One region of the Aeromonas sp. AE23HZ002T15 genome, then DNA from elsewhere that is predicted to be linked to it. Evidence: riboswitches for the same ligand, from Rfam matches in the RefSeq annotation. Region 1 holds a riboswitch; the other holds the start of a gene.

Evidence for each region. Region 1 has a riboswitch for lysine ahead of ACT5M9_RS02145 (Na+/H+ antiporter NhaC family protein). Riboswitches for the same ligand answer to the same signal wherever they lie in the genome.
Region 2: another riboswitch for lysine. It lies ahead of lysC (lysine-sensitive aspartokinase 3); the one in region 1 lies ahead of ACT5M9_RS02145 (Na+/H+ antiporter NhaC family protein).

The regions. Positions count from the first base shown of each region.
Region 1 covers NZ_CM201342.1:503,722-519,028, forward strand. Annotated here, with positions in the region: gene ACT5M9_RS02145 (Na+/H+ antiporter NhaC family protein) at 1-1,072, opposite strand, end outside; lysine riboswitch at 1,159-1,330, opposite strand; gene ACT5M9_RS02150 (H-NS family histone-like protein) at 1,650-2,057, shown strand; gene ACT5M9_RS02155 (cob(I)yrinic acid a,c-diamide adenosyltransferase) at 2,130-2,693, opposite strand; gene ACT5M9_RS02160 (DUF3820 family protein) at 2,690-2,920, opposite strand; gene queE (7-carboxy-7-deazaguanine synthase QueE) at 2,922-3,593, opposite strand; gene queC (7-cyano-7-deazaguanine synthase QueC) at 3,649-4,353, opposite strand; gene ACT5M9_RS02175 (tRNA-uridine aminocarboxypropyltransferase) at 4,374-5,042, opposite strand; gene rrtA (rhombosortase) at 4,993-5,571, shown strand; gene pyrF (orotidine-5'-phosphate decarboxylase) at 5,658-6,356, opposite strand; gene lapB (lipopolysaccharide assembly protein LapB) at 6,445-7,614, opposite strand; gene ACT5M9_RS02195 (LapA family protein) at 7,624-7,908, opposite strand; gene ihfB (integration host factor subunit beta) at 8,065-8,349, opposite strand; gene rpsA (30S ribosomal protein S1) at 8,442-10,112, opposite strand; gene cmk ((d)CMP kinase) at 10,206-10,898, opposite strand; gene ribA (GTP cyclohydrolase II) at 11,161-11,754, shown strand; gene ACT5M9_RS02220 (LysR family transcriptional regulator) at 11,843-12,718, opposite strand; gene ACT5M9_RS02225 (MFS transporter) at 12,837-14,048, shown strand; gene ACT5M9_RS02230 (VOC family protein) at 14,084-14,629, opposite strand; gene ACT5M9_RS02235 (DNA repair protein) at 14,631-15,307, opposite strand, start outside.
Region 2 covers NZ_CM201342.1:4,415,335-4,430,641, reverse strand. Annotated here, with positions in the region: gene ACT5M9_RS20705 (GNAT family N-acetyltransferase) at 1-388, shown strand, start outside; gene ACT5M9_RS20700 (DUF3802 family protein) at 436-771, shown strand; gene msrA (peptide-methionine (S)-S-oxide reductase MsrA) at 1,107-1,739, opposite strand; gene argA (amino-acid N-acetyltransferase) at 1,986-3,314, shown strand; lysine riboswitch at 3,448-3,672, shown strand; gene lysC (lysine-sensitive aspartokinase 3) at 3,759-5,111, shown strand; gene ACT5M9_RS20680 (protein kinase family protein) at 5,215-6,303, opposite strand; gene ACT5M9_RS20675 (LTA synthase family protein) at 6,556-8,820, shown strand; gene ACT5M9_RS20670 (S66 family peptidase) at 8,944-9,954, opposite strand; gene ACT5M9_RS20665 (heavy metal-binding domain-containing protein) at 10,104-10,421, opposite strand; gene ACT5M9_RS20660 (OmpP1/FadL family transporter) at 10,639-11,814, shown strand; gene ACT5M9_RS20655 (hypothetical protein) at 11,855-12,526, opposite strand; gene ACT5M9_RS20650 (NAD(P)/FAD-dependent oxidoreductase) at 12,591-13,883, opposite strand; gene ycfP (alpha/beta hydrolase YcfP) at 13,964-14,503, opposite strand; gene ACT5M9_RS20640 (M3 family oligoendopeptidase) at 14,798-15,307, opposite strand, start outside.

The sequences.
Region 1 (15,307 bases):
ACAGCAGGATGTTGATGGCGGGCAGCATGGCCATCACGCCTTGCGGTGCGGCCTTCATCCAGTTCTTGGCACCCAGCTTGAGGCGCATGGCCAGACCGATGGAGACCACCAGGCTGCACAGGGCGCCGTAGACCAGGGAGGAGCCGACGTTGGTGTTCTCGAACGAACCGAGCACGCTGAAGGGCTCACCCTTGCCGGCCAGCACCGCGGCGCCGGAGTCGATCATGAAGTAGACTGTGGCCAGGGTCAGGGTCAGGATCGGCAGCACCATGTCGATCATGCCGCCGTTGCTCTCCTCCGGGGACTCCATGTCCAGACCGATGGGACGGCCCTTGGACTCATCCCACAGCTTGCCCTCCAGGGCCCACTGCTCGTGCTGGCGCATGGAGCCGATGTCGAGCTGGAAGGCGATCACCACCAGCACCATGATCAGGGTGAACACGGCGTAGAGGTTCATCGGGATCATCTCGACGAAGGCGGAGATGGGGCTCTGATCCGTCAGGCCGTGGGCCGCCATGATGCCCCCCACCAGGGCGATGATGTAGGCTCCCCAGGAGGAGATGGGCATCAGCACGCAGACCGGCGCCGCGGTGGAGTCCAGCAGATAGGCCAGCTTGGCGCGGGAGATCTGGAAACGATCGGTGACCGGACGGCAGATGGCCCCCACCGACAGGCTGTGGAAGAAGTCATCGATGAAGAAGGCGAACACCATCATACCGGTGAGGGCCTTGGCCCCCTTGCGGGTCTTGGCGCGCTTGGCGGCCCACTCGGCGAAGGCGCGGGTGGCACCGGAGACGCTCATCAGGCTGATGAGGCCCCCCAGCAGCAACATGAACAGGATCATGTTGACGTTGTCGCGATTCAGCGCACCGTCGACCCAGAAGATCTTGAGCACAGTGTTCAGCATGTAATGCAGGGACGCGAGGGGGTCAAACTGGTTGAGCAGCAGGCTGCCGGCAACGATACCCACCCCCAGCGACACCAGGACGCGGCGGGTGATGATCGCCAAGGCGACGGCCAACAAGGGGGGAACGATAGACCAACCGGAGTCGGCGTAGTGAACGATGTCCATGATCTCTTTGCACCTAAAGACAACAGGTGGAGATCTACCGAGAGGATAAAGAAACAAAACCCATGGGGAGGTAATACTCCTCAGCCCCTTCAGGTAGCGCTCCATAGTGGATGACTATGGCAGTCCTGCACCTGTTCGATGCAGAACCAGCAACCCGGTATGATGGCCTGGTCACTTCGGCGCCGACTCCTTTCCTCGAGCATCGCAGGCATCACCCTCCGCTCGGCTACTCATAGGCAGCGCGCCTCTACTTAAAGGTATTCGAGGCACATTTTATCGAGGCACGGTGTGATAGCAAGTTTTTTGATTAAAATTCAACGCGAGTGTGGCGATCCTGCACAAAAAGGTAGTCAAATGGTGCGATAAAGCATAAACAGTCGATATTTTCACCTGCCAGAAGCCCATATGGATATGTATCATCGTAATATAGGGCAATCCACCATCGGCAAATAGATGGGGCTTAATTTACATATCGAATTAATTAATTCAGCAGACTTGACTTGAGGATGAAGCCGCCTATAAATTAGCGAAAAGCCTGTCTCATTCCCTGAATATTTCTGCTCGCGTGGTAGCCAATATGAATGAATTTCTGAAAGTACTGCTGAATATCCGTAGTCTGCGGGCAACCTGCCGTGAACTGACCCTGGAACAGTTGGAAGAAGGTCTGGAAAAACTCACAACCATTGTCACCGAACGCCAGCAGGATGAATCCGCCGATCGTCAGGCCCGTGAAGAACATCAGCGCAAGATTGCCGAATATGCCGAGATGCTTAAAGCCGCCGGCATAGATCCCGCCGAATTGGTGGGAACAGTTGCCGTCGATGCCCCCAAGGCTGGTAAAAGCAAGCGTGCCCCCCGCCCCGCCAAATATCGTTACCTCGATGACAACGGCGTGGAAAAAACTTGGACCGGTCAGGGTCGCATGCCCTCCACCATTGCCAAGGCCGTGGCCGAAGGTCAATCCGTGGAATCTTTTGCCATCTGATTCATCGTCACTGGCCCAATAAAAAAACCTCGCATTGGCGAGGTTTTTTTATTATCTCGTTTCTGGCCTTGCCTAGCCCCGATCCGCCGCCTTGACCCAGAGCACCTCAGGGGTGCCGGTGCAGACGAGCAGGTATCTCGCCACCGTGAAGAACCAGTCGCTCAGCCGGTTCAGATAGGGCAGAACGGCCGGATTGACCCGCTCCTCACGGCTCAACCCCAATAACAGACGCTCACAGCGACGGGTCAGGGTACGCACCACGTGAGCCTGGGCAGCCGCCCGGGAACCGCTCGGCAAGATGAAATTATGCAGGGCAGGCAATTGGGCGCTATAGGCGTCTATCTGCTGCTCGAGTCGCAATGTCCACTGCTCGCTGACCTGCCACAGTTCGCTATTTTGCGCCTCGCTGGAAAATGCCAGCTCCCCGCCCAGGTCAAATAACTCCTGCTGCAGCAATATCAGCTCGGCCAGCAGGGCTTTCTCCTGCTCGGGTATTTCCGCCATCAGCAGACCTATCTGGGAATTAAGCTCATCGATGGCGCCATAGGTCTCCACACGCCTGTCATCCTTGGGCAATCGGGCACCATCGGCCAATCTGGTGAGTCCCTTGTCCCCCTGCCGGGTATATATTCTCATGGCGACATCCTGTTAATAATGGGAATAATCATGGACTCTAGTCCATTGAGTTTTATCTCGTACGCCAGTGCCAATGATTGGCCCAGTGATCCCGCCGGAAAACCGGTTCTGGCCATCCACACCAGATAAGGCTCCGGAATATCGATGATGCGCCAGCCCCGATATTTTCCGTAAGGCATCTTGGTCGCCAGGGTCAGCAATACCCGCTCGTCCGAGAGATTGTCCATCTTAATCGATATTCAGATATTTGTGGGTCTGGATGGAGAGCCGCCAGTTGCGGGCGATACAGGTCGCCATGGCAAGCTCGGTGGCCCTCGGCTTTTGGCTGATAGGCTGCAGCGCAACGATCACATCGGCCCGCAGTGTGGCGGTGGCCAGCAGGGCGTCGAGCTCCTCGATGTGACGCTCGGTCGCCACCGGGTGCTTGATCTCGTTCGCCCGCTCCAGCGCCGACACCAGCACGGGCAGGCCCCCCTTCATCCCGATCTTCGGGGAGACAGTGACCCAGGTCTGTGCATGGGTCAGGATCTCGCTGGTACCGCTGGTTTCGATCTGCACCTGATAACCCGATGCCAGCAGGGCCCCCGAGAGCTCGTGGAGATCGTAGAGGCAGGGCTCGCCCCCCGTGATGACCACGTGGCGCGCCTTGTAACCCAGGGCCTCGAAGCTAGCCAGGATCTCGTCCGTACTCATCTTGCTCCAGCCATCGGACTCGTTGGAACGATCCAGTACCTCGCCTTTGCCTACCTCACGGGCCGGATCCACCACCCAGGTATGACGGGTATCGCACCAGGGGCAGCCCACGGGGCAGCCCTGCAGGCGCACGAAGATGGCGGGCAGGCCGGTGAAGACCCCCTCCCCCTGGATGGTCTGGAAGATTTCGTTGATTGGGTAGTGCATGCTGGTCACGGCTTGTTGCAAAAGGCGCGGATTATACCTCAAACAGGGGCAAGACTCACAGTCCGGTTTTCTGGTGCAGGCGGGCCATGACGCCGACCCTGTCCGCCAGATACTGGTTCAGGCCACGGCTGCGCAACTCGCAGGCGGGGCAAGCACCACAACCATCACCGGCAATGCCGTTGTAGCAGGTGAGGGTCTGCTGACGCACCGTATCCAGGTGACCATAGTGATCCGCCAGGGCCCAGGTCTCGGCCTTGTCCAGCCACATCAGGGGCGTCTCGAAGACGAGGCCGCGATCCAGTCCGAGGGACACCGCCTGGTTGAGGGCCCTGACGAACTCGTCGCGGCAATCCGGGTAACCGGAGAAATCGGTCTCGCATACCCCTGTGATGACGGTCCCCGCCCCCACCTGATAGGCATAGATGGCGGCCAGGGTCAGAAACAGGATGTTGCGGCCCGGCACGAAAGTGTTGGGCAGGCCGTTGTCCTGCAGCTCACCACTCACCGGGATCTCGTCCCGGGTCAGGGCGGAGACGGCGAGTTCCCCCAGCATGGTCACGTCCATCACCTTGTGGACGGCGATGCCAAAGGATTTGGCCAGACGACGGGCCGTCTCTATCTCCTCCCGGTGGCGCTGGCCATAGTCGAAGGTGATGGCGTGCACTTCGTCATATTTGGCCAGAGCTTGCACCAGGCAGGTGGTGCTGTCCTGACCTCCGCTGAATACCACGACGGCTTTATTCACGTTCCTCACTCCTATCTCTGTTCTAAATTCTCGGTTCAAGTTCGGCGACCCTGGGCAAAGTCATGCCACTGCCGGTTCAGATGGCTAAAAAGGGTCATCAGCGGGGCGAAGCGCTCGGGGGGCCCTTCCCACTGGCATAACAGATGGTAGCCCGCCTCCAGGGTCGACAGGGCCCCAGGGAACGGCTTCTTGCGAATGGAGTATTGCCCCTCGATCTCCCCTAGCGTGATCCTCGGCAGGGCGAGCAGGGCCGGGTTGCTGTGCAGCATGCGGTACGCCTTGCGCCAGGTGCCATCGAGCAGAATGAAGTGCACGGTCGGCGCGTCACCGGCACTGCACAGCTGCGTCTTTACCTGCGCCAGGGTCAGGGCAGTCTCATCCGGCCAGAGCACCACACAGCGCACCTTGGGATCGGCCAGCAGGGCCGCCAGCCAATCGGCATCGGCGAAACTCTCCCCCACATGGAGGTGAACCTGGGTGAGCGACGCGGCCAGCAGGGCGGCCGTTCCCTTGGGATGGCCGACCTCGGCGGGATGCTGCAAGATATGGACGGGCGCAAGATGGGCAACCCGCTCAACATAATCACACAGGCAGGCTTTGAGGGCTCGGGTACAGCGTGTACAGTATCGGCTCTCTTTGTCGCTGGGCTGTTTCATGTTGTCAGAAAAATCGGGTCTGTTCTGGGTTGTCACGCTGTCGCTCATCACTGCCTTGCTCTTCTTCACAGTACCAAACCACCTGCTCTCCTTCGAGCGCACCCTGATCGCCCAGGGTGAAGGGTGGCGCATCATAACAGGCAATCTGGCCCACACCAACGGATGGCACCTGCTGCTCAACCTGAGCGGGCTGGCGGTGCTCTACAGCCTGTTTCGTGAATACCTGACGGGCTGGCGCCTGCCCCTGCTGATGCTGCTGCTGTGCACCGCCGTCGGCCTCGGCATCTGGTGGTGGTGCCCCCAGACCCAGTGGTACATGGGACTGTCCGGCGCCCTCCACGGCCTCTTCGTCTGGGGTGCCCTGCAGGATATCCGCTATCGCCGCCACTCCGGCTGGCTGATGCTGCTGGGCATCTTCATCAAGCTCGGGCTGGATTTCTACAGCGCCGGGGAGAGCCCGGTCTCCGCCCTCATCGGTGCCAGGGTCCACATAGAATCCCACCTCATCGGCTCGGTGGCCGGCCTGCTGCTCGGGCTGGTGCCCTGGGGGCTAGGCGCCAGGGCAGTTCACTCCTGACGACCCCGGACGCTCTGAGCAACTGAAATGCAACAGGCCGGATCCATGATCCGGCCTGTTGCATTGATGGGAGGGGTCGCCCTCTCTTAACCGTTCAACTCGGCATTGATGGCACCAAGCACGGCGGCCGGATCGGCGGCCTGCGTGATGGGGCGGCCGATCACCAGATAGTCGGCCCCCGCCGCCATCGCGGCCTTGGGGGTCATCACCCGGCGCTGATCTCCGGCGGCCGAGCCTGCCGGACGAATGCCCGGGGTCACCAGCTTGAATTCGCTGCCGAGCAAGGCTTTCAGTTCATGGGCCTCCTCGGCGGAGCAGACCACCCCGTCGAGGCCGGCCGCCTTGGTCAGGGCCGCCAACCGGATCACCTGCTCCGCCGGAGTGGCATCCACCCCAAGGGGGGCCATGTCGGACTGCTCCATGCTGGTCAGCACGGTCACGGCGATCAGCAGGGGCGCCTTGTCCCCGTAAGGCACGAGTGCCTCCTTGGCAGCCCGCATCATGCGCTCGCCGCCGCTGGCATGGACATTGACCATCCAGACCCCCAGCTCGGCACTGGCCGCCACCGCCTTGGCGACGGTGTTGGGGATGTCGTGAAACTTCAGATCCAGAAAGACATCGAACCCCTTGGCCACCAGTTGGCGCACAAACTGGGGACCGAACAGGGTAAACATCTCCTTGCCCACCTTGAGGCGGCATTGGGCAGGCGAGATCTGCTCGATGAAGGCGAAGGCATCGGCTTCGTGCTGATAATCGAGCGCAACCAGTACTTTGGGATCTTGCATGTCACTTCCTATGGCGTGTTGTTATGTCGCAGCCGACGTGAATATCCCGCCAGCCGGCTTGGTGTCCGGGCCTTGTCATCAGACACGGCTATTCCCCATCCAGCCCCCGTATGGGTTTGATGGAGCCCCACTGGCGGCAGGAGGGACACTGCCAGAACAGAGAATGGGTGGCGAAGCCGCACTGGCGGCACTTGTGGGTCGATTTGATCTTGATCTGCTCGCCCACCAGCTGCTGCAGCAGCTCCAGGCTCTCCTTGGCGGGCCCCTCCTCGGCGCTCGCCAGCTGGAAGCCGACCAGCTGGTAGAAACCTTTCATGGACGGATGGCGGCGCAGTTGGCGCAGCACCAGGGCCCGGGCCTGACTCAGGCCATCGCGGGCTTCCACCAGGTTCGCCAGGGCCAGGGTCACGCTGACCCCAGCATGATCTTCCACCGCCTTTTCAAGCAGCGGGATCAGCTCCTGGCTGCGCCCCATCTGCTGGTAGCATTGCAGGAGTTTGGGCATGGCCTCGGAGGCGAAGTCCATGTCCTGTTCGAACACCCGCAGCAGCTCCTTGCTGGCGTCCTCGTACTTTTCCTCTTCCATCGCGAGATCTGCGAGGCGCAGGCTGGCGCGGGCACAGGCGCCATTGACCCCGAGCGCCTTCTTCAGCTTGGCACGGCCCGCGGCCTTGTCGCCGTCACGCAGAGCGCTCTCTGCCTGTTCGCAATAGAAATGGGAGATGGGCTCGGCAAGCTTCTTGTTGCCCTGGAACTTCTGCAGCCGCACCGCGACCTCGATGGCCTTGTCCCAGTCACGGAGCTGCTGATGAATGATCAGCAGCTGGGTCAGCGCCGTCTCCTCAAAGTCGCTGTCTTCGCACAGCTCGTTCCAGATGGCTTCGGCTCTGTCCAACAGACCGGCGGCGAGGAAGTCCCGCGCCAGCTCCTGCAGGGCGAGTTGTCGCTGCTCCCGGGTCAGCTCACGGGCGACCAGATTCTGGTGGATCTTGATGGCACGATCGACCTCGCCACGCTGGCGAAACAGGTTACCGAGGGAGAGGTGGGTTTCGATGGTCTCGCTGTCGACTTCCAGCAGTTGGATGAAGAGATCCACCGCCTTGTCCGACTCGTCGGCGAGCAGATAGTTGAGACCCGCCACGTACTGGCGGGAAAATTGGTTACTCTGTTGCTGGGTGTCCTGGCGAACACTCCTGCGTCCCATGTACCAGCCATAGCCGGCGGCAATCGGCAACAGCAGGAAAAGCAGTTCAAGCATGGAGGGACGTTATTCCTTGGCGGTCGACCGGGCCACTTCCAACTCGCGGGATTGACGACGCATGGTGCGATTGAGGGTGCGATTTTGCAGCTTGAGACGCAGGAACAAGAGACCGAATACCAGCCAGCCCAACAGGAAACCGCCGGCAAAGAAGAAACCGAGCAACATGGAGAGCGAGAACTCCCCTTGGGCTATCAGATAGTTGAACTGCACCAGCTGACCGTTTTGAGAACCGATGGCGAGGGTCAACACGAACACCAGCACCAATGGAATGAGGGCCAAGATACGCTTCATGGGAGCTCCCTGTCTGTAGCTAATGAGAGACTGATTATCCTTAAAATCACCGGCAGACTCTAGAGCGAATGGGAAAAGAGTGCGAGAAACCCGACAATTCGTGGTGTTCGTGTCGCAAAAATAAAAAAGGCATACCCAGGTATGCCGTTTTCTGCATTATTCGTTGATGTTGACGCGCTCGCGCAACTCTTTGCCAGGCTTGAAATGCGGGACATATTTCCCGGTCAATTCAACCTTGTCCCCGGTCTTGGGGTTACGACCCACACGGGGTGCACGATAGTGCAGTGAAAAACTTCCAAATCCTCGGATTTCAATCCGGTCGCCGTTTTGCAAGGTCGACGCCATCTGCTCAAGGATCTCCTTGATGGCGGCTTCGACATCTTTGGCCGGCATATGCATGCGGCTGGCAGCCAATTGTTCGATGAGATCTGATTTGGTCATAAGGTTAAATCTCCTTCTCCGATCACATGCAATATTCATTATGCCAAGATAAAAAAGGGCGGCGCAGTGCCGCCCTTCTCTTGCATCAAGGATTACTCACCCTTGGCGGCTTTGAACGCTTCCATCATAGCATTGCTGAACACAACTTCTTCTTGTTGGTTCAGGCTATCGATAGCAACACGCTCGTCAGCCTCGTCCTTAGCGCGGACAGACAGGCTTACGGTGCGGTTCTTACGATCAACGCCCATGAATTTAGCTTCAACTTCGTCACCGACAGACAGAACCAGAGTCGCGTCTTCTACACGGTCACGAGCAGCATCGGAGGCACGCAGGTAGCCTTCCACGCCGTCAGCCAGTTCGATCACGGCACCCTTGGCATCAACCTCGGTAACCTTGCCCTTCACGATAGCACCTTTCTTGTTGTCAGACAGGTACTTGTTGAACGGGTCTTCTTCGATCTGCTTGACGCCCAGGGAGATGCGCTCACGCTCCGGGTCCACTTGCAGAACAACGGCTTCGATCTCGTCACCCTTCTTGAATTCACGCACGGCTTCTTCGCCCTGGTTGTTCCAGGAGATGTCAGACAGGTGAACCAGGCCGTCGATGCCGCCATCCAGACCGATGAAGATACCGAAGTCAGTGATGGACTTGATCTTGCCGGAAACACGGTCGCCCTTGGCGTGAGTTTCGGCAAACAGCTGCCACGGGTTGGATTTGCACTGCTTCAGACCCAGGGAGATACGACGACGCTCTTCGTCGATGTCCAGAACCATCACGTCAACCACGTCGCCAACGTTAACAACCTTGGACGGGTGGATGTTCTTGTTGGTCCAATCCATCTCGGATACGTGTACCAGGCCTTCAACGCCTTCTTCGATTTCAACGAAGCAGCCGTAGTCGGTCAGGTTGGTCACGCGGCCAGACAGGCGGGTGGTCTCCGGGTAACGCTTGGCGATAGCAACCCAGGGATCTTCTCCCAGCTGCTTCAGACCCAGGGATACACGGGTACGCTCGCGGTCGAACTTCAGAACCTTGACAGCGATCTCGTCGCCAACGTTGACGATTTCGGAAGGATGCTTAACGCGCTTCCACGCCATGTCGGTGATGTGCAGCAGGCCGTCAACACCGCCCAGATCTACGAATGCACCGTAGTCGGTCAGGTTCTTGACGATACCCTTAACTTCTTGACCTTCTTGCAGGTTGGCCAGCAGGCTTTCGCGCTCGGAGGTGTTCTCGGTTTCGATCACGGCACGACGGGAAACCACAACGTTGTTGCGCTTCTGGTCCAGCTTGATGACCTTGAACTCGAGTTCTTTGTTTTCCAGGTGAGCGGTGTCACGGATCGGACGCACGTCAACCAGGGAACCCGGCAGGAAGGCACGGATGCCGTTCAGTTCAACGGTGAAACCACCCTTGACCTTGCCGTTGATGATACCGATAACGGTAGCTTGCTCTTCGTAAGCCTTCTCAAGCTGCAGCCAGGCTTCGTGGCGCTTGGCTTTTTCGCGGGACAGCTTGGTTTCGCCGAAACCATCTTCGATAGAGTCCAGAGCCACGTCAACGGTGTCGCCTACATTGATTTCCAGCTCGCCCAGGGCGTTCTTGAATTCTTCAGCAGGAATGGCAGACTCGGATTTCAGACCGGCGTCAACCAGTACAAAACCGTTCTCGATAGCAACGACGGTACCCTTGACGATGGAACCTTGACGGGTTTCAACGGCGTTCAGGGACTCTTCAAAGAGTTGAGCAAAAGATTCGATCATTGTTTGTGTCACAAATGAAACATCCACTCGCAATCCGGCACAAGCGGGGTTGTTTTAAATTATCTGCGCCATCCATGGTGCAGACGACTGACATCAGCTCGCGCCGATATCACCAAGTTGTTGCTCCGCATAGGCGAGTACCGTCACCAGCACTTCATCTATGGTCATAGACGTTGAGTCTACCACAAGAGCATCTTCCGCGGGTTTCAGGGGGGCGACGGCGCGATTTCTGTCGCGATCGTCACGTTCCCGAATCTCGGTTAAAAGACGCTCAAAGTTAACATCAAAGCCCTTATCTTGCAACTGCTTATAGCGGCGCTGGGCCCGCTCTTCCGCGCTGGCGTCGAGGAAAATCTTCACCTCGGCCTCGGGGAAAACCACTGTACCCATGTCGCGGCCATCGGCGATGAGGCCAGGCCCCTGGCGGAAGGCGCGCTGACGGCGCAGCAGGGCTTCACGCACCCGGGGGAAGACGGCCACCTTGCTGGCGGCGTCGCTCACTTCCTGGGAGCGGATGGTACGGGAGACGTCCTCCCCTTCCAGCACCACCTTCACCTGCTCACCCTCGACCTGGAACTGCACGTCCAGATTGGCGGCAAGGGGCACCAGGGCCGCCTCGGCGTCGAGCTCCACGTCGTGATGCAGGGCGGCCAGCGCCAACACCCGGTAGATGGCGCCGGAGTCGAGCAGGTGCCAGCCCAACTTCTCGGCCAGCAGCTGGCACAGGGTGCCTTTACCGGCACCGCTTGGGCCATCGATTGTCATCACGGGGGCCATCTGAGGCATAATTTCTCTCCTGCACATGCTGCATGTGGACGATTTGCACGCATCCCTCACGGGATGAGGTAATGGGCGCCGATTATACCCGAATGCGGGGTCGCTGGCAGTTGTCTGGAAGCCGATATGCGCAAAACTCGTCGCGATTGCGCCAATAATGAGCAATCCGTCATGGCACTGTGCAATGCAAGGTTTTGTTCTTATGGTTGTTCTGGATGAGGCGCGCTAAACTGTCCGCCCTTTTTAAGCAGCTGTAGTCAGGAGCAACCCTATGAGCAGCATTACTCTCGTAGCCAAATCCAAGTTGCCGACCCCCTGGGGTACCTTCACGCTGGTGGGCTTTCAGGAAACCGGTACAGGCAAGGATCACGCCGCGCTGGTGATGGGTGATATCGCGGACGGTGAGCCCGTGCTTGGGCGCATTCATTCCGAGTGTCTGACCGGGGATGCCCTGTTCAGCCTGCGTTGTGACTGCGGCTTCCAGCTGCAGGCGGCCATGCAGAACATCGCCAAGGCAGGCCGTGGCGTCTTGCTCTATGTCCGTCAGGAGGGCCGTGGCATCGGCCTGCTCAACAAGATCCGGGCCTATCACCTGCAGGATCAGGGCGCAGACACCGTCGAGGCCAACGTGGCGCTGGGCTTTGCCGCCGACATGCGCGATTACACCATCTGCGCCGACATGTTGAAGGCCTTGGAGGTCAAGAGCCTCAAACTGATGACCAACAACCCGCGCAAACTCAAGGCCATGGAGAGCTTCGGCATTCCCGTGGCGGAGCGGGTTCCCCTGCAGGAGGGGCGCAATCCCCACAACGAGTTCTACCTCTCCACCAAGGCGAACAAGCTGGATCACCTGTTCAAGAAATAAGGGGAATTCAGCCCCCGACCCGTCAAGACGCCTCCTCAAGGGAGGCGTTTTTATTTGCAAAATAAGTCACCTCAACAGCATCAGATGCTCAGGGGGTTGCCTGTGACAACAGGAAGTCCCGCAGGGCGCGATTGGCCATGGAGAGGGGATCCCCCCGCCGCCAAGCCACGCAGAGATCGAGGAAGATGGGGGGATCGAAGGGCACGCCGGTGAGGGCCGTCTCGTCGTCCAGCACCATGCGCAGGAAGGTAGTCACGGCAAATCCCTGGCGCACCACGGCCTTGAGCAATGGGATGAGGTTGCTCTCGAAGCCGATATTGGGATCGAGCCCGAGCCCCTGTGCCAGCGCCTCCATGTGTTCGCGGTGATAGAAACCGCGCCTGAACATGGCGAGCTCCTGCTCGAAAAATTGCGGCAGCGACACGGCCTCTGCCTGGCGCAGTGGATGCTCCTCCCCCACCACCATCAGCATCTCTTCGCGCAGCAGCTGGGCCCCCTCCAGCCCTGGCGGCAGATCGCTGGTGATGAGGATGGCCAAGTCCAGGCTGCCATCCACCATGCGGCTGAGCAGCTCCCGGCTGCCCGCCTCCTCCACCCGGATCCTGAGACCGGGATAGTTGTGTTTGAACGCCATCAGGATGGGGGGGAAGTAGTAGGAACCCATCATGTAGGGGATGCCGATGCGCACCTCCCCCCGCTCCAGCCCCTTGAGTTCCGCCATCTCCGCCTCGGCCTGATGCACCTGCAACAGCAGGCGCTCGGCGTGGCGGCAGAGCACCTCCCCCTCCGGAGTGAGGCGCACGCTGCGATCCTGACGGTCGAACAGCCGCAGCTCAAGCTGGCTCTCCAGTTTGGCGATGGCCATGCTGACCGCGGGCTGCGCCACGTGCAGGGCGTTGGCGGCCTTGGTGAATGAGCCGGCGTCCCGCACCGCCAGCAGATAGCCGAGCTGTTTCAGATCCATATCAATTTCATTTATCAGACTGATAATATAAATATATTATATTTATATCAGGCGGCACACTAGTCTGCGGGGTATATCGCAGATAGTTCTGCAAAAAATGCAGTCAGGACAACCGCATATGATCGAAATCGGCAGCCGCGAGTGGATGCGCGCCACCCTGGCCCTGAGCCTGGGTTCCTTCCTGGTGTTTCTCAATCTCTACCAGACTCACCCCCTGCTGCCCCTGCTGGCGCAGGTCTTCTCCGTCAGCTCCCTGTCCGCCGGCTGGACCCTGGCGGGCTGTACCGCCGGGCTCGCGGGCTCCCTGCTGCTCTGCGCCCGGCTCGCCGATCGCTTCGGCCGCCGCCGCATCATGCTGTGGACCCTGACAGGCGCCATCCTGCTCTCTCTGCTCATTCCGCTGGTAACGCGCTTCGAGGCGCTGGTGACCCTGCGCATCCTGCAGGGGATATTGCTGGCGGGGCTACCCGCCACCGCCATCGCCTACATGGGGGAAGAGTTCAGCAAACGTGCCCTGCTCTCCGCGGTCGGGGTCTATATCGCCGCCAACTCGCTCGGCGGGATCGCCGGCCGGGTGGTCGGTGGCCTCCTGGCGGGCTGGTTCGGGGATTGGCAGCACACCTTCTTCGGTATAGGTCTCATCAGCCTGGTCCTGCTGCCCCTGGTCATCTGGTTGCTGCCGGCCCAGACCCGCTTCGTGGCCGTGGTGGCCACTCCCGGCCAATTGCGCCAGGCCATCGCCAGCCACCTCGGCAATCCGCTGCTGCTGGGGGCCTACCTCATCGGCGGGCTCAACTTCATGGTGTTCCTCAACCAGTACAGCTACCTCACCTTCCTGCTGGCCGAGGCGCCCTTCTCCCTGCCGACCCAGTGGCTCGGCATGCTGTTTCTGACCTACCTCACCGGCACCCTCGCCTCTTCCATCAGCGGTCGCTGCGCCAGCCGCTGGGGGCCCCAGCGTCTGCTGCTCGCCGGTATCGTGTTGATGGCCATGGGCAGTCTGGCGCTGCTGCTCGGCACCCTGACGGCTATTCTCGGCGGTCTGCTGGTCTCGAGTTTCGGCTTCTTCCTCGCCCACGCCTGTGCCAGCGCCTGGGTGGGTCAGCACGTGGAGCACAACCGGGCGCTGGCCTCGTCGCTCTATCTGGTGGGGTACTACCTGGGGGCCAGCCTGGGGGGCCTGTATCTGCACCCCTTCTGGGAGCGAGGGGGGTTAGGGGGGCTGGTGCTCGGCATCGAACTGGTGCTCTGCGTCACCGCCGTGCTCAGCCTCTGGCTCGGACATCTGAAGGGGCGCAGCGCGCGCCCCTTCTCCTCCCTCGCCTCCTAGCTCGGCCCAAGGCGGCCGACGGGCATGATGGGCTCTCAGCGCGGCCCGTAATAATCCACCGGCACCGGCACCACGGCGCCGGTCATCAGCTCCTCGTCGATCACCTCGCTCAAGGGGCGCAGGTGGAACTTCACCTGACCCGAGGGCAGCATGAGCCCCACGTCCGGATTGCGCGCATCCTCGATGTTGGCGGTCTTGAATGGTAGCGCGGGATGGGCCGCCACCAGCTTATGCAAGGAGGGAACCACCAGCTCGATGTGCTCGAGCCCCGCCTGATGCTGGCGCCCGGGTTTGGGGGCCGCCAGCTCGATGCAGGGTACGCTCACCCCTTGCCAGCAGACGGGTTGATGCAGCCGGTAGGTCGCGATGGGGCGCCCCCCTATCATACCCTCCACCAGCAGGACCCCGTGCAGGGCAAGCTCACCCTTCAGACTCAGGTATGCCGGCAGGGTGGCGGCGCGGTAACAGAGATGATCCACCAGAGGCGTCGCAGACTCCCCCATCAGGGCGCTCAGTTCGGTCAGCAACTGGCCAACAAAAGGGGCCATCGGCCCCAGGGTGGTATTCAGTGGATGGGACATATCACCATTTCTTCTTCGGTTGGAACAGGACATCCAGCTCGTCGGCCTCTTTGTCCTTGATGTTTTGCAGCTCTTTCTCGCTGTGCTGCTGCAGGTGCTCCTCCAGCTGGAGCAGGCCCTGGCGCATGTCTTCTTCCCGGGCGAACAGGTAGCCATCCTTGTCGGAGATGTTGGCGAGGGCGCTGAGCCCCTTGGTGTAGAGCTGACGGCAGGTGCCAAACTGCCCCTGGATCTGGGCATCCATGGCCCGTTTCACCAGGTTGGCGATGTTCACCTTGAGCTGCAGCAGCTCTAAGCGGCGATCCTCCTGGGCGAACCCCTGAGGATCTATCTTGCCCTTGTTGTGCTCCACCCGCAGCACGGCCCGCATCTTCTTGGCCAACTGCAGCATCTGGATCGCCTGGCGATCGGATTCCGGGGTCTTGAAGTGCGCCTCGTCCTGGCTGTTGTAGTGCTCCTGCACATTCTTGATCTGCAGTTGCACATCCTGTACCCGCTGCTTGATCTGGCCGGTGGGCGAGACCAGGGCGATGGCGCGATAGGCATCCAGGATCCTGTGCTGCAGCAGCAGTACCATGTTCTTGGAGAAAGGCACCAGGTTGACGTTCAGCAACATCTCTTCCGTCTCGTCCGCCACCGCCTTGTGGCGAGCGATGGCGTGGCGCTTGTCGGCCTCGG
Region 2 (15,307 bases), 840 kb from region 1:
TCACCCGGGCCTGGTCACTCAGCTGCAGGAACACCATGGCTGGGTGATTGAACAGGCGCCGGAACAAGTGGGTGCGCAGATGACGGAGCAGGGTACCCAGCCAGCCAGGCCCCTCGGCTTTGTGACCCTGAGCGATGACGGCCACCTGAGCCTGCTCTATGTGAGCGCGAGCCATCAGCGGCTGGGGCTCGGCAGCCGCCTGCTTGAGACCGCCATGCACTATGCCCGGCGCCTCGATCTTCGCATGCTCACCACGGAGGCGAGCACCTTCAGCCTGGGGTTGTTCCTGCGCCACGGCTTTGAGCAGACCGGATTGGAAACCGTTGAACGCGGCGGAGTCAGTTTTATCCGCCATCGCCTGCACTGCCGCTTGCCAAGCCAGGGGTAGCCACTAAAATACGCCCACTTCCCGCAGATTGAATGAAGGCAGCCATCATGGTGGTAGAGAGCGAAGGGTACATTGCGCTAATCGAGTATCTGGTCGAGAGTCTGGCCCTGTTCGAGAGCCAGCAGCAGGGCACGGGCAGCCAGACCATAGAGGATCTGGTGAGCGGCCGGGTGGCCGGCAACCTGATGACCATCTGCGAACAGAACCCCCAGCTCGACGCCAAGGTGCGCTTCCTCATCATGCAGGAGGCCGATGCCGTGGTCGCCGATCTCGAAGAGGTGCTCTCCGCGGTCTGGCTGCGCGCCCCCACCCCGGCCCAGCAAGCCTTCCTCGATGAATTCATCGATCTCATCAAGAACCTGTTCGACAGCGCCATCCGCTAGGGCCGCCTGGCGCGGCCTCAAGCCCACTCGATCCAAGCCACTGATTTTACAGACCATATAGGGGGCGACTCAGAACGCCGCCCATGAAAAGGGCCGCCTCTGGGGCAGCCCTGCTTGCTATCATTTTCAATTCATCGCGCTTGTCTAAGTTGAATGAATCTCGAGGCAAGAAAAATGTGTCTGGTCTTGGCTGCCATCCTTGGTAGCTACCTATTAGTCAGCCCTGGTTCAGTTAAGTTCCCCGCCGTGACAGATTTTTTTCAATTTTCTTTCAACCAGCTTTTACTCCAAGAAAAAGGGGCCAGATAGGCCCCTTTTTACTCCTTGTCCGCGACTCAGCGATTCAGGCTGGGAGGCAGGCAGACCCCGATCCCCCCGAGGCCGCAGTAGCCTTCCGGGTTCTTCTTCAGATATTGCTGATGATAATCCTCGGCGTAGTAGAAGGGCGCCAGCGGCAGGATGCGGGTAGTGATGGTGCGGCCGTCACCGCTCGCCGCCATGGCCTGCTGGAAGGCGGCCAGGCTCTGCTGGGCGATGGCCTCCTGGCTCTCGTCCCCGACGAAGATCACCGAGCGATACTGGGTGCCCACATCCCCGCCCTGGCGCATGCCCTGGGCCGGATCGTGCTGCTCCCAGAACAGCTTGAGCAGGTCGCCGTAGCCGATGACCCTGGGGTCGAACACCACCTGCACCGTCTCCGCATGACCGGTCAGGCCGCTGCACACCTCCTTGTAGGTGGGATTGGGGGTCAGGCCCCCCTGATAACCGGCGGCGGTGGAATAGACGCCGGGCTGCTGCCAGAACAGGCGCTCCACGCCCCAGAAGCACCCCATGCCAAACCAGGCGGACTCCAGCCCCTCGGGCCAGGGTCCCTGGGTCGGGTGGCCATTGACCGCGTGCTGCTGGCTTATCACCAGCGCCTCACGTCGACCCGGCAGCGCCTCTGCCGGTGAAATAATCTGCTCCATATGCCCTGTCCTTGTATAAAACTCGCGAGATGCCGCGACTGACGAAAAGGAGTAACGAAGATAACAGGTTATGGCATGGGATCAACTTGGCCGGGCATGGCCTTATCCAGGCCGGTTTGCCCCCTCCCCGCCCCCCTGGATAAGATAAATGACGGGATTGCCCACCAAATCAATATTTAGTCTTGATTTGTGAATTTATTTTCATATATTGAGCAAATTGCTGTTTTTTTATGGAAGAAGTCTCAAGTGCGTGAACGCGAACCCAGCCTGGTCTATGCCTTTCGGCAATCCACCCCCTATGTCAACGTGCACAGAGGCGCCACCTTCGTGCTGATGATGGGGGGCGAAGCCCTCTGCCACCCCAACTTTGCCAACATAGTCACCGACATCGCCCTGCTGCAGACCTTGGGGATCAGGCTGGTGCTGGTGTTCGGTTCGCGCCCGCAGAACGACGAGGCGCTGGCCCGGGCCGGCATAGAGGCGCAGTACCACAGGCGCATCCGGGTCACCGACGATCAGAGCTTCGACATCATCAAGCAGGTGTGTGGCGGGCTGCAGTACGACATCACGGCCCAGCTCTCCATGGGGATCGCCAACACCCCCATGCAGGGAGCGCGCCTGAGCGTGGTGAGCGGCAACTTCGTCACCGCCCAGCCCCTCGGGGTGGAGGATGGCATCGACTACTGCCACAGCGGCCGGGTGCGCCGCATCGACGTGGAGGGGATCCGCCGCCAGCTGGATCAGCAGGCCATGGTGCTCATCTCCCCCATCGGCTGCTCGGTCACCGGCGAGAGCTTCAACCTGAGCTCGGAAGAGGTGGCACGGCGGGTGGCGGTGGATTTGAAGGCCGACAAACTCATCTGTTTCAGCAGCACCCAGGGGGTGATGGACCGCCACGGCGAGGCCATCTCCGAGCTCTTCCCCGAGCAGGCCGAAGAGCTCCTGGTGGAGCTGGAGCAGGCGGGGGAAGAGATGTCCGGCACCGCCCGCTACCTGCGTGCGGCCATCGCTTCGTGTCGCGGCGGCGTGCCCCGCTCCCACCTGGTCAGCTATCAGGATGACGGCGCCATGCTGCAAGAGCTGTTCAGCCGAGACGGTCTCGGCACCCAGATAGTGCGGGAGAGTGCCGAGCGGGCGCGGGCCGCCGCCATCGAAGACATCGGCGGCATCCTGGATCTCATCCGCCCCCTGGAGGAGGAGGGCATACTGGTGCGCCGCTCCCGGGAGCAGCTGGAGATGGAGATCGACAAGTTCACCATCATAGAGCGGGACGGCCTCATCATCGGCTGCGCCGCCCTCTACTGCTTCATGGAGGAGGCCATGGCCGAGATGGCCTGCGTCGCCATCCACCCGGAGTACCGCAACTCCAACCGCGGGGATCAGCTCATCGCCAAGGTGGCCGAGCGGGCCAAACGGCTCGGGATCGAGCGCCTGTTCGTGCTCACCACCCGCTCCATCCACTGGTTCCGGGAGCGGGGCTTCGAGCCACTGGAGGTGGAAGATCTGCCGGTGGCGCGCCAGCGCTTCTACAACTGGCAGCGCAGATCCAAGGTACTGTCCAAGACAATACTGTAACTCTTTGTACGAAGCATTTAGCTAACTGATTGATCTTGTGTTGGGTTCCTGTCGATTGTTGATTTTTTTGCAAACTCGATTGACAGTGCATTCCAGTGCAGGGTATTTCTACATGCACGCCGCCTTCCGAGGTGGCACCAGAAGAGGAGCGCTGCCCAGGCAGCCCAAGGGAGGACGCCAGCGTCCGATGAACTTGGGTCAGGGGGAGCAGCGCCGAGACGAGGCGGGTCGCTGGAGACCACCACGTCGGCTGCGGGGGCTGAATCCCCCGGGTTGTCATCGGTCGTGTGCATCCCACACCGCATTCAAAGCGGGTTCGGTGTGGGATGGGCACCGCGGATGGAGTGCTTCTGGCCGGGATCCTTCGCTATTCCTGCCATTTATCGCCTCCTCCTCTCTTTTGCCTGCTGAAATCGGATTTTCACCTTGAGACAGGAGTATGTTATGAGCCAGATCAACGTCGCCAAGTTCGGCGGAACCAGTGTCGCCGATGCCGCGGCCATGAACCATTGTGCCGACGTGGTACTGGCCAATCCGGCGACCCGGGTGGTGGTGCTGAGCGCCAGCGCCGGCGTCACCAACCTGCTGGTGAGCCTGGCTCAGGGGGAACTGGACGAGGTGGGCCAGGATGCCCAGCTCGCCAAATTGGCCGACATCCAGCAGGCGATCCTGACCGCGCTCGGCAACCCGGCCGAGGTCAGCGCCCTCATCCACGCCCAGCTCGGCGAGATCCGCACCATGGCCCGTCAGGCCAGCCAGCACACCGATGCCGAACTCGCCGACCGGCTCATCGCCTGTGGCGAACTGATGTCCACCCGCCTCTTCACCGAACTGCTGCACCAGCGCGGGATCAAGGCCCAGTGGCAGGATGCGCGCCAGCTGATGCGCACCGACAGCCGATTCGGCAAGGCCAGCGTGGATCTGGCGGCGACCCGCGCACTCTGCCAGTCCAGCCTGGGCCCGCTGCTCGGTGACAGCCTGGTCATCACCCAGGGCTTCATCGGCGCCGATGGCGATGGCCGCACCACCACCCTGGGGCGCGGTGGCTCCGACTACAGCGCGGCCCTGCTGGCCGAGGCGCTGGATGCGAACAGCATCGAGATATGGACCGACGTGCCCGGCATCTACACCACGGATCCGCGCCTGGTCACCCGGGCCCGTCCCATCCCGGAGATCAGCTTCGTGGAGGCGGCCGAGATGGCCACCTTCGGCGCCAAGGTGCTGCACCCGGCCACCCTGCAACCGGCCCTGCGCCAGGACATCCCCGTCTTCGTCGGCTCCGCCAGGGATCCGGCCGCCGGCGGCACCTGGATCCGCGCCAGCACCACCACCAACCCGCTGTTCCGGGCCGTGGCCCTGCGCCGCTCCCAGGTGCTGGTGACCCTGCACAGCCTCAACATGTTCCACGCCTACGGCTTCCTCGCCGAGGTGTTCGGCATACTGGCGCGCCACCGCATCTCGGTGGATCTCATCACCACCTCGGAGGTGAGCGTGTCGCTTACCCTGGATCACACCGGCAGCCAGAGCAACGGCGAGCCCATCCTGAGTGACAAGGTATTGGCGGAGCTGGGTCAGCTGTGCAAGGTAGAGGTGGAGACAGATCTCGCCCTGGTGGCCCTCATCGGCAACCGCATGAGCGAGGCCGCGGGTGTGGGCAGCCGGGTGTTCGACGCCATCCGCGAGCACAACATCCGCATGATCTGCTACGGCGCCAGCGCCCACAACCTCTGCTTCCTGGTGAAAGAGAGAGAGGCGGGCCACATCGTCAACCGCCTGCACCAGGAGCTGCTCGACTGAGCAGGCTGATAGCAGATCCAATCCATGAGAAGAGGGGCCCTGGGCCCCTCTTCTGTTTCTGTCAACGCACGCCGCTGGCTCAGACTGTCACTCCCCCGCCCCTTTATGCCATTGAGACGGGGCGGGGCAGCAGGTATGCCCGGATCGGTTCGCGCAGGGCCGCGAGCCGCGCCAGCAAGCCCTGCTGGCCGAGCCCGGCCTCCTCGTCACTCAGGCTGCCCACGAGGGACGGATAGTGATCCCGCACCGCCTCCTCCAGCCAGTCGAGGCGGCGCAGGGTGAGGGGGCCGCAGCTCTTGCCGCTGAGATCGTCGTCGATATCGAGCCGATGGCTGCGATACATGTCCCGCCACCAGTTCGCGGCCAGCGCCTCATCGCTCCCGAGGGCGGCGAGCCAGCGCTCTTGCAGGGCCTGGATCCGGGCCAGCACGGCGGGGCTCGCCCCCTCCCGGTGCAGGTACTGCAGCTCGTCCGCCGCCCAGGCGAGGCAGAGGGTGCGCCAGTGGCGGAACAGCGGCAGGGGATCCCTCTCGTCCAGCCAGAGACCGGAGAGGGTGCGGGTCTCGAGACGCTCGGGCACATGGAACTCGGGGTCGGCGAGGCCGTTTGAATTGAATTCGTGGCGGGGATCGAAGGGCCACATGTAGCCAAAATCGAACACCGAGATCTGCTGGCCGTCGTCGAGCAGGTTGCCCGGGCTCGGATCCCAGTCAAACCAGCCCCAGCGGGCCAGCTCCGCCTGCACCGCCAGCATCTGCGCCAGATTGCGCCGGTTCAGCGCCTTGACCGGTTCTCCCCTGAGCCAGGGAGAGACCAGCACCCCGGCCCGGGCCGAGCCGAAGCAGGTGCAGACCACGTGGGAGAGGATGGTGGGGTGCAATTCCCGCAGGCTCTCTATCTCCCGGCGCCGCTCCAGCTCGGTGAGAAAGGCGGTCTGACCGTCCACATTGGCCACCAGGGAGTCGGCCCTGCGCCGCTTGAGGCACCAGTGGTGGCCCTCGACCTTGAGGTGAAACACCTCGGCGGTGAGGCCATGACGATAGACCCTGAGCACGTCCGGGTGATCCTCGGTCAGCTTGAGCAGCTGGGCCAGCGGCAGGGGACAATCCCGCTCGCGCCCGATCCGGATCTCCTCCTTGCGCTCCAGCATCTGGAGCAGTCTTGCCTGACGTGCCGCAACCTTAGGATTCATACATGTACCTCCGACCGTTATTGAGAGACTAAGCAGCAAGGCGGGGGCAGACCAGCGGCAAACGCTCATGATGCCGTTTTCATCACAGAATCGATGCGGCCGCAGGATCGGGATCACAATTTGCAAGTCAACACGGTCACGCAATATTCATCTTTCGGTCATTAAATTGACATCGAGGAACCGGCCCAGCACCATCGGGTCAAAATAGATGCAGCCATGGCTGTGAACCCCGCTCCAAGGATGAGCTCCCTTATGAATGCCCCCCAGTTCGGTCACAGCCCCCCTTCCCGTCTCTCCAGGCTGCTGTTTGGCCTGCTCAGTGCCCTCCTGCTGCTGACCCTGGCCCTGCCCCTGCTCAATCCCGTCAGCTGGCTCGGGCGCGCCCAGCCGCTCATCCTCGGGCCCGCCGATCAACCCATCGCCACCCTCAACCGCCACTCTCTGCTCTACAAGAGCGACAGCCGCGGTCTCTACCTGGTGGTGCGCAGCCAGTGGCAGTTGCTCAAACCCCTGCAGGCGGGGGACAAGGTGCGGGTGGAGCTGCTCAACGACAAAGGCGTTCGCATCGATCAGCTGAACCAGGCGGTGGAGAAGCGTCAGAAGTGCCGCAAGGAGCGCTGCACCCTGGATCTCAACAGCACCCTGCGGGCGCCGGATGATGCCCTGGACAGCCGCTATCAGCTGCGCATCGGCCTGCTGCTCAAGGAGAGGCCAGAGAGCAGTGAATACAGCCAGATCCTGCAGACCCTGCCGGAGCGCGGCTTCAACCTCGTCTACCTGATGACCAGCCTGCTGCTGGTACTGCTGGCGAGCGCCGCCGTGCTGCGAGTCCTGCTGCCGCGCCTGCGCCAGAGCCCGGCGTCACGGGTGCTGGGCAGCCTGCTGCTCGGCAACCTCACCTTCGTGCTGCTGCACGGCTTCGTGGTGTTCAAGCTGGGGGAGTTTCTGCTCTGGTCCGGTTTTCGGCCCGAGCACTACTACCTCGCCTGGGGCAGCATGGTGCTGGGCTGGAGCCTCTGTGCGCTGGCCGGCTTCAACCTCTACATGGGGCTGGTGTTCACGGCGCTCTCCGGCATCGGCCTGCTCGCTAACTTCATGAAGATAGCCATCTACGGGGTGCCGCTTGGGGGGGACGATCTCGGCAACCTGCTGGCGCTGGTGCACATACTGCTGGACCAGCACCCTGTGCTGCCGGTGCTCGGCCTCCTCGGGCTCTTGTACCTGTGCTGGCGCTTCGCCCTCTCCCGCTGGATCCTGCGCGCCACCGCCGCCACCGTCGCCTTCTTCGCCCTCTGCGTGTTTGCCACCCAGACCAGCAACAAGCTGCTGGGTGCCAACGTCCGTTACGTGGACAGGGCGGTGAACTACCACAGGGACATCATCCGCGCCGGCCCCGGCCTCTACGTGTTCAACCTGGTGGACGAGATGCTGCAGAGCGGCAACGTCTTTCGCTATCCCCTGCAGATCAATGATCGCACCCCTGAGCTCGCCCACCCCGGCCTGATCCAGGGTGTCCAGCCCCCCCGCTTCGATCTGGTGATCGTGCTGCAATACGAGTCCCTCTGGCTCGACTGGCAGGGCAAGATCTGCGCCCCGGCCCCCACCCTGGCCCTGCCCGCGAGTGTGCAGCAGTGGCGCAAGACCATCCACTCCCCCACCACGGGGGGCATGACGGTGCTGGCGGAGTTCGAGATGAACACCGGCCTGCCGGTGGGCTTGCTCAAGCAGGGGGTTGTGCCCTATTACTACCTCTCGGCCCAGGTGCCCGGGCTGGCCCAGAGCGCCAGGCAGAGCGGCTATCAGACCCTGTTCGCCCACCCCTATGTGGAGAAGTTCTGGGGCCGCGCCAAGGCCATACCGGCACTGGGCTACCAGGAGCGCTGGTTCGATACCCGCTTCACCACACTCGAACATAAGGGGCTCTACATCTCGGACGACGCCCTTATCGATCACCTGCTCAGACGCAGCGAGCAGGATGACAAGCCGCTGTTCGCCTACGCGGTCACCATGCAGGGTCACGGCCCCTTCGACGGTGATCGTTACCAGGCCCAGCAGCTCGATCGGGCCTGCCCGGATCAGAGCGCGGCGGACAAGCAGCTCCTCAACACCTACTACACCGGGGTGGTGGATGCCATGGCCTCCCTGGAGCGGCTGCTCAAGGCCCTCGATGCCACGGACAAGCGCTACCTGGTGGTGGCCTTCGGGGATCACCAGCCGTTCTTGATGTCGGCGGGCAAGGGCATTCACGGCGCCAAACCGCCGCGGGACGCCGCCTACCAGATCCCCATGATGGCCTTCACCCGGGATGATGGCGCCCTTTCTCTCGAGCATCAGTTTGCACCGGTGCGCCAGCTCTACCAGATGGGACAGGCCACCCGAGCCCTGCTGGCGGGGGACCTCGCCCCCATCCCGGACCTGCCTCTGCTCCATCCGGTGCTCGGAGAGGAGAAAGGCTTCGATCCCTCCCCCCTGGTTCCCCAGATCCGGGCCAGCTTCAGGGCCGATGCCCTGCCATGAGGCCACGAGAGGACCGCAGATCCTGGCCAATGCCTTCCGGGCCCCTGTCTGGATCCGGCATGGAGAGACAAAGAAGGCCGCTGATGCGGCCTCTTTTTATTTCCCCTATCTCCCTGTCCCGACCTAGCGCAGCCAAGGCTCCAGCAAGATCAGCCGCTGGCCGTCAAGATCCAGCTCGGCCTGGATGCCGAGCGGCAGGGTCAGCATGGGATGGGTATGGGCGCAGTCATACTCCGCCAGTATGGGGAAGCGCGGCTCCCCCACCACCTCCAGCAGGATATCGAGCGGCCCCTTGCCGCTGCCCTGATCGTCGAACTGCTCGTGCTTGCCGAGCACCAGGGCCCCGATGCGATCGAACACCCCGCACAGCTTGAGGTGAGCGAAGGAACGTTCCACCGTCTCCGCCCGCTTGAGGCTGTCCTCCAGCAACAGAATATCTCCCGCCTCGATGGGCGGCATATAGGGGGAGCCCCAGATCCCCGCCATTGTGTTGAGGTTGCCACCGATGAGCCGCCCCCGCACCTTGCCCGATCCCACCGAGATCAGCCGGTTCGGCTGGCACGCCTTGGCCCGGCTCTGGTTTTCCCAGTCAAGCCGTTCGTCGGTCCATTGCGCCGGGGTCGGCACTATGTGGGGAACGGCGGCCCCACCGGCCAGGCAGATCCGCTGAAAACCCGCTAGCGTCTCGTCCACCAAGGGCGGCAACTCGCCGAACGAGGCCACCAGCGCCGGGCCGTAGAAGGTGACCAGGCCGGTCCTGGCGTAGATGCCGAGCAGCAGAGCCGTCACATCCGAGTAGCCGATCAGGATCTTGGGATCCCGTTTCAGCGCCTCATAATCGAGATAGGGCAGCAGGGCGTTGGAGTTGCTGCCGCCGATGACCGACATGATTGCGCGCACCTCGGGATCGCGAATGAGGGCGTTGAGTTCATCGGCCCGCGCCGCTATGGTGCCGGATCGCCAGTGATCCTGAGCGCCGGTCAGGCTGCCGGCCTTGAGTCTGAAACCCTGCGCCGTCAGATACGCCTTGGCGCGCTCGAAGCGGTGCGGCGCCCAGGCGGTGGCCGCGCTGGAGGGGGAGAAGAAGCCGATGGTATCCCCAGGTTGGAGCCCGGTTGGTTTGAGCAAGATCATGGACAGCTCCCTGTCGCTGAGTGGTGGATCGCCGGAACCTGCCGGTGAGACGGCGTCCTCCTAATCTGTCCCTTCCTCGCCGGGCAAGGGAAGAGAAAGCCACAAAAAAGCCGATCTCGCGATCGGCTCCCTGCTGGCCTGGCGCCAGGCTAGACCACCACGGCGGTACCGCTGATGCTGACCATCAGCATGCTGCCGTTCTGGCCCACGACTTCGTAGTCCATGTCGATGCCGACCACGGCGTTGGCACCGAGCGACGCCGCCCGCTCCTTGAGCTCCTCGAAGGCGATCTCCCTGGCACGGGCCAGCTCTTTCTCATAGGCGCCGGAGCGGCCGCCTATGATGTCGCGAATGCCGGCGAACAGGTCCTTGAACACGTTGGCGCCGAGGATGGCCTCGCCCACGACGATGCCGCGGTATTCACGAATGGTCTTGCCTTCCAGGGTAGGGGTGGTTGAGAGGATCATGGTGTCTCCTGTGATGTCATCCTGTGCGCCTTGGGCGCTCCCGGCGACAGAGTAGCAAGCCTGCGCCAAAAGCATAAGCCCGCCCCTACCATGTGAGTGGATGGCAAGCGCATGATTTGACAGCCAAATGCCATCTATACTCCTCACTGCTGGAAAAACAGCCATGTCTCACAGGAGCCTGACCAAGATGACGAGCCTTGCTGCGAGAAGCCCCCTCATGCCCCGGCTAATGCTGCCCCTCACCCTCTTCGCCACCCAAGGCCAGGCCGGTGGCCTCTATCTGTACGAGACGGGCACCGACGATCTGGGACTCGCCACCGCGGGTATGGCCGCCCGGGCCCAGGATCCCGGCGTCCAGCTGATGAACCCGGCGGGCCTGAGCCATCTGGAGGGACGCCAGCTCACCGTCGGCGGCCAGCTGCTCTACGGGGACGCACCCTACGATCTGGACGATCCCACCCTGTCGAACGTCGATACCGTCATCGGCTGGTTTCCCGCCGCCTCCTTCTATTACAGCCAGCAGCTCGACGAGCGCTGGTCGTTCGGCGTTGCCACCTATGGCAACTTCGGGCTGGGGCTCGACTACGGGGACTGGGCCGGCAAGGCGCTGCTCAAGGAGGCTACCCTGCTCGCCCTTACCCTGCAGCCCTCCCTGGCCTATCGCATCGATGAGCACTGGTCCCTCGGCGTCGCCCTTGGCATCAACTACGGCCTGTTCGCCCTCAAGCGCGACACTGGCCAAGGGGAGCAGAAGCAAGATGACGGCGACTGGGCCCTCAACGGCAAGCTGGGGCTGCTCTATGAGTTCAATCCGGACACCCGCATCGGCCTCGGTTACACCAGCGAGGTGAAGTACCACTTCAACATAGAGCGCGAATTTCCCCTCCCCGATCTGCCCGGCACGAGCGCCCACCTCTCACTCACCGGGCTGGTCAACAGCCCGCAGCAGCTGATGCTGAGCGCCTATCACCGACTCAGCCACGACTGGGCCATCATGGGCAACCTGGGTTGGCAGGACTGGAGCCAGTACAACAGCAACGAGATAACCCTGCCCGGGCGCGTCATCACCGACAAGGGAATGTACAAGGATACCTACCACCTGGCGGTGGGGGTTCAACATGCCCTGACCCCCCAATGGACCCTCAACGGCGGCGTCGCCTATGACAGCAGCGCCTATGAGGATCAGCAGAACACCTCGCTGACGGTGCCAAGCGGCAGCGCCGTGCGCCTTGGCACCGGGGCCAGCTATGCCTTCAATCCCCAGGACAGCCTCGGCATGGGGTTCGAATACCTGCACATGGACGGCTCAAGCGTCGCGCTCGGCGACCTCTCCGGCCACTACCCCGACCCGGACTTCTACTTCTTCGCCGTCAACTACCACAGGCGCTTCTGAACCCCGCCATACAAAAAGCCGCTCACGAGGAGCGGCTTTTTCACGCCCGGACGGTGCCCGGGCCCTCCCGCAGGTAGCCCCCCTGGGTCAGGATGCCGTAGGCCACATAGGTGTAACCCAGCAGCTCTATCCCCTCCTGCAGGGCGGTCTTGAACTCGAAGGCCGTGCTGACCCCCAGGATCTCGTTCCACAGCAGGGAGCCGCTGCCAAACATGCGGCTGAACACCGCCACCAGCAGCAGGCCAAAGAGCGTGAACAGGGCGCTGCGGTGCTGTACGAAGCGGGCGGCCCCATGGAGCAGCGTCTGCCAGCCCTGGCGCCAGCAGTGGAGCAGGGTCGCCATGGCCAGCAGCAGGGCCGGATAGAGCCAGAAGCCGTGCCGGATCTTGTCGAAGAAGACGTCCAGCTCGCGGATCAGCAGGCAGCCGAAGAAACCGGCAAGCAACCAGAGGAAGGCGCGCACCTCGGGCAGGCGCCGTCCCTTCCAGTAGAGGCCGATGACGATGGCGAGCAGGACCCCTTCCTGCAGCAGTTCGGTGATGGAGATCTCCCCCACCCCGTTGTGGAGCCAGCGCAGATCGAGGGCGACGGTGAGGGTCGGGATCAGGGTGAGCAGCAGCAGGAACAGGATGTCGCAGGCCGCCAGCAGGAGCGTGGTCAGTGGGGTGATCGGCCCCGGGAAACCAGCCTCCTCGCAAGAAGTGGTATTCACAATCAGGTTTCGTCCATAGCAGGAAAGTGAAGGGCCCGCCGGGAGAGGCGGGCCCTGAGCGGTATCAGTGCAGCTTCATGCTCGGGCGCAGCACCCGGTTGATGCGGCCCACCAGCATGATGAGACCGGTCTTGATGTAGCCGTGCAGGGCCACCTGGTGCATGCGATACAGGCTGATGTAGACCATGCGGGCGATATAGCCTTCCACCATCATGGAGCCACGCATCAGGTTGCCCATCAGGCTGCCCACGGTGGAGAAGCGGCTCAAAGAGACGAGGGAACCGTGGTCGTGGTAGAGGTAGGGCTTGAGCTCGCCGCCGTTCATCATCGCCAGGATGTTCTTGAACGCCTGGGTCGCCATCTGGTGGGCGGACTGGGCGCGCGGCGGCACGAACTTGCCGTCCGGCTGCGGGCAGGCGGCGCAGTCGCCGATGACGAAGATGTGATCGTCACGGGTGGTCTGCAGGGTCTCCTTGACCACCAGCTGGTTGATGCGGTTGGTCTCGAGGCCGGCGATGTCCTTCATGAAGTCCGGCGCCTTGATGCCGGCGGCCCACACCATGAGGTCTGCTTCAATCAGCTCGCCGTCCTTGGTGTGCAGACCATCGGCGGTAGCCTCGGTGATCATGGTGGCGGTGCGCACGTCCACCCCGAGCTTGACCAGCTCCTGGTGAGCGGCGCCGCTGATGCGCTCCGGCAAGGCCGGCAGGATGCGGGGGCCCGCCTCCACCAGAGTCACCTTGAGGCTCTCCGTGGTGAGGTTCTTGAAGCCGTAGGCGTAAAGCTGCTCCACCGCGTTGTAGAGCTCGGCGGAGAGCTCCACCCCGGTGGCGCCGCCGCCGACGATGGCGATCTTCACCTTGTCACCGGGCTGGTATTCGGTGGCGAACTGCAGGAAGCGGTTCATCATGCTGTTGTAGAAGCGATGAGCCTGGGAGGGGCTGTCCAGGAAGATGCAGTGATCCTTGATGCCCTTGGTGTTGAAGTCATTGGAGACGGAGCCGATGGCCATCACCAGGTAGTCATAGGGGAGCTCGCGCTCGTGCACCACCAGCTCGCCACTCTCGTCGTGAATGGGGGCCAGCACGATGCGTTTCTCGTCGCGCTTGATGTCGGTCAGGCTGCCGAGCTGGAACTCGAAACCGTGGTTCTTGGCGTGGGACTGGTAGCTCAGGGCATCGATGCCCGCATCCATGGAGCCGGTGGCCACTTCGTGCAGCAGGGGCTTCCACAGGTGAGTGCGGTTGCGATCCACCAGGGTGATCCTGGCCTTGTTCTTCTTGCCCAGCTTGCGGCCAAGACTGGTCGCCAGCTCCAGACCGCCGGCACCGCCGCCAACAACGACAATATTCATCATGATGATTTTCCTTGGTTCCTCAAAACGAAAGGGAGCCATTGGCTCCCTAAAACGAAATCGGTCGACGTGATAGCGCAGGCTCAGGCTTCTTTGAAGGCCTTCATCCGTTGCAGATGGTGCGAGATGTTCTTGAATTTGTGGGTCTCGCGCTCATCCCATACGATGTCGTAATAGTTCTTCAATTCACGTTCAGTGTCCCGATTATCGCGGATTTCATCCTGAACGGAAAGGATACACAGGCAGTTTCCTGAATTTTTATTACGAAATTCGGTTACACACTTGGTGCCGATGTCCTCGTACTCTTCCGGCCTGTCTATCTTGCCCTGCATGTTGTGCGCCGGGTCGAGATTGGGGTTGAAGATCACCTGCTTGATGCCGCACAGAAAGCCGATCCGCTCGCTCCAGTAGCCACCGAGACCGACGCCGCAGATGAGGGGCTTGGGGTCCGTGCTCATGTCGAGCTGCTTCTTCACCTCCTTGAGCAGGTGACTCATGTCGTGGCGGGGGTGAACCGTGCTGTAGTGCACGAAACGCACATCATCATCGATAAACTGCAACTGCAGCACTTTCTCATGATTGCCAGGGCTGGTGGCATCAAAACCATGCAGATAGATGATCATGGGTAAGACCTCGGAAACTGTGTCGGTTCTATCGAAACTACTCCAGCGGCGGGGCCTGGCGCCACCAAAACATCCAACTTTCTTGCTTTGGATCACGCCCGCTGCCGCCGGAAAAACCGTTTTCCTCCGGATCCGGCCAGACGAGGTGCAACAAAGCGCCACCCTGCCCCGCCTCTCCAGACGAAGATCCCGCCAGAGGGCGGTATCGCCTTCACTCCCCCAGAGTCAGTTCGATGCACTCGATCACATCAGTCATCGGGAACAGATCCCGGCCCAAAGACGGATCCTGTTCACTCAACCCAGGGCCTGCTCGAAGCGCGTCACGGCCTCCTCGACCAGGGCCAGACTCCCTTGCCAAAACGCCGCCTCCCGGATGCCCTGTCCCAGGTGCTTCTCCACCAGGGCCTCGGCGCTCATGCGGCCGGTATCCCGCAGCAGGGCGCGGTAGGCCTGGGCGATGTCCGTTTCCCCTGCGGCCTTGCGCGCCATCAGCTGGTGATAGACCCCCAGGCTGAACAGGTAGCCGAACAGATACGGATAGTTGTAGAAACCAAAGCCCGCGATGGAAAAGTGCGCCTTGGCGGCCCAGAACAGGGGGTGATAACGCTCCAGGCTCCCCTCGTACCAGCGGCCCCAGGCCTCGTCGGTCAGGGCGCTGAGCCTGGCAGCCGACACATAGCCCCCCTTGCGCTCCGCCACCAGGGCCTGCTCAAAGTCGAAGCGGGCCGGGATGTTGACCAGGAAGGTGGCGGCCCCGTCGGCCTCGGCCCAGGCGATGGCCAGCTGCTCCTCCTGGCTCTGCGC